2 linked regions of the Halohasta litchfieldiae genome follow. Each later gene encodes a partner of the first gene's protein in a complex. Links are inferred from orthologs where the notes say so. Each region holds a gene or a part of one and is shown on either strand. Other genes may lie near its edges.

The links.
Region 2: HALTADL_RS03020 (region 1) and HALTADL_RS16235 share a complex: the UniProt entries of both Methanocaldococcus jannaschii proteins name them as parts of the RNA polymerase complex. The link is inferred for Halohasta litchfieldiae from one-to-one orthologs.

The regions. Positions count from the first base shown.
Region 1 is NZ_CP024845.1:603,111-606,319, reverse strand. Bases 142-3,087 are described here. They hold HALTADL_RS03020 (DNA-directed RNA polymerase subunit B''), read right to left. Parts: upstream 2,426-3,087; coding sequence 857-2,425; downstream 142-856. Other genes in these bases: HALTADL_RS03015 (DNA-directed RNA polymerase subunit H), read right to left, coding at 2,422-2,649; rpoB (DNA-directed RNA polymerase subunit B), read right to left, coding at 142-854. Outside these bases: more of rpoB, read right to left, coding at 1-141. UniProt on the Methanocaldococcus jannaschii protein: DNA-dependent RNA polymerase (RNAP) catalyzes the transcription of DNA into RNA using the four ribonucleoside triphosphates as substrates. The Rpo2 subunit (Rpo2N and Rpo2C in this organism) is implicated in DNA promoter recognition and in nucleotide binding.
Region 2 is NZ_CP024845.1:3,191,924-3,194,791, reverse strand. It holds HALTADL_RS16235 (DNA-directed RNA polymerase subunit L), read left to right. Parts: upstream 1-1,226; coding sequence 1,227-1,511; downstream 1,512-2,868. Other genes in the region: hisF (imidazole glycerol phosphate synthase subunit HisF), read right to left, coding at 1,953-2,765; HALTADL_RS16230 (DUF7511 domain-containing protein), read right to left, coding at 1,586-1,861; HALTADL_RS16240 (Sec-independent protein translocase subunit TatA/TatB), read right to left, coding at 802-1,083; HALTADL_RS16250 (hypothetical protein), read right to left, coding at 1-381. UniProt on the Methanocaldococcus jannaschii protein: DNA-dependent RNA polymerase (RNAP) catalyzes the transcription of DNA into RNA using the four ribonucleoside triphosphates as substrates.

The DNA of each region.
Region 1 (3,209 bases):
ACGAGCCCGTCGTCGTCGAGATGCGTGTAGGCGTCTTCCCCGCGTGCGCCGCGGACATCCTGACTTGGAATCTCGAAGTGGTCTTCCTGACCGCCGGGGTAGCGTCGTTCCTCGCCCTCGTAGGTGCGGAAGAAGTGCGACCGCATGAGCGCGCGGTCGACCGAGCCTTGGTTCATCACGAGTGCGTCCTCGATATTGAACCCTTCGTAGCTCATGACGGCGACCGTGAAGTTCTGGGCGGCGGGTCGCTCGTCGTAGTTGATCTGATCGGTGGTCTGGGTTTTGACCATCGAGAGCTGCGGGTAGTGCAGGAGGTGCTGACGCGTGTCGGGTCGGATCCGGTAGTTGGCGGATGGCAGCCCCAGCGACTGTTTCATCATCCCTGCGCCCATCGTAATCCGGGGACTGGCGTTGTGTTCCGGATACGGAATCATCCCTGCACCGATCCCGAAGATCAGCGACGGATCGATTTCGAGGTGGGTGTGCTTGTCGGTGAGGTCATCTTCGTCGACACCGATCAGGATGTCTTCTTCCTCTTCGGCGTCGATGAACTCGACGTAGCCGCGGTCGACGAGGTCCTCGAATTCGAGGTCGCCCTCGTCGACGGCCTCGATTTCCTCGTCACCGAGGAGCGGTTCGCCGTTTTCGACGACGATCAGTGGGCGGCGGGCCCGGCCAGCATCGGCGTTGATGATGACCTCTTGGGTCCGACCACGGACCGAGACGTTGACCATGTCCGAGACGTCGCCGCGGCGGCGGGCTTCTCGGATCTGTTCGGCGAGCTGTTCGGGGTCCGGGTGGGTTCCAACCAGACTACCGTTGACGTATACTTTCGCTTCTCGTGCCTGAGCCATTGTTAGTCGTCCGCCGGGGTGGTTCGTTCAATACTGTCAATGCCGGGGATCCCCTCGACTCCCATCGACGACAGCTCTCGTTTCAGTCCCTGTTCGTCCTCGATATCCTGGCTCAGCTCCATTGCCTGAGCGAAGTTCTTCACCAAACCACAGTTTGGCCCCTCCGGCGTCTCGGAGGGACAGATGCGACCCCACTGGGTCGCGTGCAGATCCCGTGCCTCGAAGTGCGGCTGCGAGCGACTCAGCGGCGAGCGAAGTCGGCGCAGGTGGGACAGAACCCCCATGTAGTCAGTTCGGTCGACCAGCTGGCTCACGCCGGAGCGGCCACCGACCCAATTACCAGTGGCAATCGGGTGTTCGAGTCGCTCGGTGAGCACGTCGGAACGGACGACGGTGCCGACCGAGAGATCACGGTTTCGCATGTTGGCGCGTTCGAGCTGATATTTCACGTCCCGGGAGAGCTTGTTGAGGGCTGTCCGGAACAGGTCGGTCATCAGATCGCCCGAGACCTTCAGCCGCTTGTTGGCGTAGTGGTCCTTGTCGTCGGCCTCGCGTCGGTCGAGAGCGAGCTCAAAGCAGGCTTCGGCCATTCGGCAGAGGTAGTAGGCCTTGTTGATGCGGATCTCCTCGTCTTCGGCACCCTCCTCGTGGAGGTGTGGCAGGAGATATCGATCAATGACGTAGTTGGCGCGTTTGAGCTGGTAGTTTTTGCCTTGCCCGGAGGCAACACGTTTTCCGAGGGTTTCGATTGCTTCCTCGGTGGTCTGGACTTCGGCTTCCTCCAGATTCTCCAGCATGAATTTGACGATCTCGGGGTCTTCCGACACACGGTGGACGATCTCCTGGTCGGATTCGAGCCCGAGTGCCCGGACGAGTGTGACGAAGTCGACGCTGCCCGAAACGGATGGGAAGCTGACTTCGAGCAGGCCTTCGCGGTTGCGCTCACAGAGAACGAGTGCGCGGTAGCCACGACGCTGGCTAAACGTTTTGGCGACCTGAATATCGTCGCCGTATTTCGTATCGTGTTCGGCCAGAATCTTGTTCGGGGCGAGGTCCTCGCTGGTCATCAGCACGCGCTCGGAGCCGTTGACGATGAAGTAGCCACCGGGGTCGACGGGGTCTTCACCGATCTCGATCAGTTCCTGATCCGAGAAGCCCTGAATGTTACAGTTCTGGGAGCCGACCATGATCGGCATGCGGCCGACCTTGGTTTCGGTGGAGTCGACGACCGTTTCGGGTTCGTCTTCGCCACCGCGGATGATCGACATCTCCATGAAAACGGGGGCTGCGTAGGTGATATTCCGGAGTCGCGCTTCCTGTGGGTACAGGAGTTCTTCGGAGCCGTCGGCCTCTCGCACACGCGGCGTGAGGATGCGGATGTCACCGAGTTCGACGTAGACGGGCTCTTGGCCCTCCTTGTCGCCGATGTCGGTGTCGATGGTCTCTTTTTCGTCGACGACCTGCTGCATGCCCTTGTCGAGAAAGGCGTTGAACGAGCGGAAGTGGTGTTCTGCGAGTCGGTCTTCCTCGAAATACTCCCGGGAGATCGTGCGTCGGTCTTGCCGGTTCATTCGATCACCAGTCGGTATGAGATTGCGGTTTCGGTTGTACGTGAGTCGCGGACGATTTTGAGGACGTCGCCCGGTGTGGCGTCGTCGGGAAGTGCTGGATCATTGGTTTTAATTTTCGGTAAGTCGGTACGGCTGAGATCATACTCCTCGAGAACCGATTCGATTTCGGGCTCATCGAGGATGATATGGTCTGGGACAAGTTCGTGTTGGCTGACATCTACCATGGGTGAGTTATCTGTTGGTGGGAAGAAGCTACTGTCACGAGATACTACAGCGAGTTAGAAAGCCGAGCCATTTAACAGTTGCCAACTTCGCCCGACACCAGCGGCTCACCGACCGCAGGAGGGCGTGATACTGTATGGCAGGCTGTCGACTACTATATGCTTTTGGGCCTGTTCGGTACCGGATACCACACGGCCTTCAAAAAGGAAGCCTTATTTGTGTCTCGGGGAGACGTTGTAGTACGGTTCGCCCGGATGGTGTAGTGGCCCATCATACAACCCTGTCACGGTTGTGACGCGGGTTCAAATCCCGCTCCGGGCGCTTTTTCCGACGAACAATAACGCTGAGCAGCGCGTTTGCGTGGCGCTACGCGCCACGACAGCGAACGGCGTAGCCGTGAGCGTAGCGTGTACTCAGCAACACCGTGAGTCGGTAAAACGACTCACTGAGGGATTTGAACTAAGGAGCGACGCGAACGTAGTGAGCAGAGCGACCGAAGTTCAAATCCCGCTCCGGCCAGTCGACCAGCGACCGGACAACGTGGTCGATCCGTCGACCGGCC
Region 2 (2,868 bases), 2.6 Mb from region 1 along the record:
CTCCGGGAACCCCGTGTCGACCGCGTCGAGAATTCCTTCGCGGGAGTCGACGAACTCGTTGTAGGCCTCAACGAAAGCGTCGTAGGATTTCATGGCATCTAAGAGCGCTTTCGGCTCCGGCGGCTGCTTTGTCGAGACGACGTAGGTCTCGGCTCCGGATTTCGATTCGAACAGCAGGAATTCGAGTCGACCGGCCTCGTATTTGATCGTCCACTCGCCGCGATCAGTGCGGAACGTTCGGCGGCCGTAGTCACCACCTTCTAATAAGGCCAGTTCGCGCGCGATCTCGCCAGCATGGGCTGTCACTGCGTCGAGAATCTCTGCTCGCTGTTCTCTGAGTTCCTCTGTGGTTGCCGTCTCGGTGTTCAGCCCGTCGACCATTCACTGTAGGTAGGTCTGTCGGGATCATAAGTCGTGTTACTGCGGATCGTCGACGGAATAGAAATTCCAGAACGGGTACGGTGGGAGTCTCGTGAGTCAAACGAACGAGACTCAGGAGTAGTACAGAGGGAACGAAGTGATCGAAGCACTACGACGGGATTCGAACCACGGTCGTAGCGAAGCTACTCCCTGATTCGAATCCCTGCGCCGTTACTGCTCGCTTCGTCTGCTCACGGATGCGAAGCATCCGTTCGCATGGTCCGAGGGACTTCGTCCCTCGCTACTCGCAAATAACGGGCGCGATGGGATTCGAACCCACGATCGAGCAGTTAGGAACCGCTCGCCCTGTCCACTAGGCCACGCGCCCTACCAGTCGCTACTAGTAGATGGCTATTAAAAGAATGCCCGGCCCGGACGTGGTTAGTTTGCTTTCTCGGTTTCCGTCTCGGTGTCGGACTCCTCAGTCTCCTCGACAACCGGCTCGCTGTCGGTCGTGGTCGAGGTAGCGTCTGCGGTCGGATCGCTCATCTCTTGGAGCTCGTCTTCGATATCCTCGCGGCCTTTCTTGAACTCACCCATCGCCTGACCGGTCGACCGGGCGAGTTTCGGAATCTTGTTCGCGCCGAACAAGAGCACTAACACGAGCAGGATGATCAGCATCTCGGGGCCGACTGGGCCGAACAGCGGAAGTACAGTGACCATGTCTACCATCCGATAACCCTGTCGCAACTATAGGCTTTTTGCTCGGTCGCGTTCGAATTCCGCATTCGACCCGTCTATATACGGGTCGAACGCCAGCGGCGGACAACGAAACACTGAAACGACACACAGGCAAACGAAGGCGTATGGAACTGCGGGTTATCGAAAAGACTGACGAGGAACTCCGCATCGAAATCGCTGGCGAGGATCATACGTTTATGAACGTCCTCAAAGGCGAGCTGCTGGAGACCGACAACGTCGCAGCAGCGACCTACGATGTGAATCCGGAACAGTCCGGCGGCCAGACCGATCCCGTCCTCTCGATTACGACCGAGGGCGGACTCGACCCACTCGACGCACTGGCGACCGCCGCCGAGTCCGTTCGAGCCGCGACCGACGAGTTCGCCGACGCGTTCGAAGCCGCAGCCTAAGCGGCGCTGACTCTCGTTTTTGCTGTCGACTCCTCTCAAAATAGCAGCGGGTGGGAGCTGCTGTCCGGCCCGCGTTACCGCCTGTTTGCGAGCGAGACGACGTGTGCCGCGTCGACCGTAATCCAGTGTGTCATCTGCTCTGTCGGCGACAACCCGGCCGGTGAAACGGTGTACTCTTCGTCTCCGTCGGCTGTCGTTGTGGTTCGCCCCTCGAAGATGACCTCGTCGGTCAGATCCGGCGGAGCGTCTCCCAGCGACCACAACAGCGGTTCGATAACGGAGTTCTGGAGGGGGTAGTTAGTGGGGGGCACGGCGAAACCATTGGGCCACTGGATAAAATCTGTTGTCATTCGATGCTGATAAATGGCCGACAAAAAAGTACTCTTTTCTTACTAAAATCAGCAGCGCCTAACAGGGAGTCGACTGCGTAATGACTCTTTATCAGAGCCGAACTGGGATGTTCTGTGACCGAAGGCGCTCTTTAACCTCCTGAATCGAGTACTCGTCGAAGTGGAAAATCGAGGCCGCAAGCCCGGCGTCGGCTCCGGCTTCGGTAAACACCTCGGCCATGTGGTCGGGCGAGCCACACCCCGATGAGGCGATCACCGGCGTTGAGACGTTATCACAGACGGCTTTCGTGAGTGGAATATCATAGCCGTCCTTCGTTCCGTCGCTGTCGATGGAGTTGACGAACAGTTCGCCAGCCCCGCGCTCTTCGGCTTCGATGGCCCACGAGACCACATCCCGGCCAGTCCCCTCACGACCACCCTTGACCGTGCACTCGAACCAGCATTCCTCGCCGTCGACGGTGGCGTAATAGTCGCCTTCGTCGTCGAATCGGCGGCGGGCGTCGACCGAGATGACGATACACTGACTGCCGAAGGCGGTCGCGCCCTCGGTGATGAGTTCGGGCCGTTTGAGCGCGCCCGTGTTGATCGAAACCTTGTCTGCGCCCGCCCGTAGGGTCTCTTTAATATCTTCTTTCGTCCGGATTCCCCCGCCGACAGTCAGGGGAATAAAGCATTCGTCGGCGACCTGCGAGACCGTTTCGAGCATCGTCTCTCGGCCCTCGGCGGAGGCGGTAATATCGAGGAACACGAACTCGTCGGCACCGGCCTTGTTGTAGGCTTTGGCCATCTCGACGGGGTCGCCGGTGTATTTGAGGTCCTCGAAGTTGACACCGGTGTACACCGCCGCGTTGCCATCGTCGTCGAGGTCGACGTCGATACAGGGGATGATCCGTTTGGTTAGCATTGAATACCTGACTGTAGGTATGTGAGTGGTTTCACCGTTTCGACCGGTGACTGTTTGCTGTCATCTGTTGCGGACCGCTCGGAGCCAACAGCAAGCGTTTGGT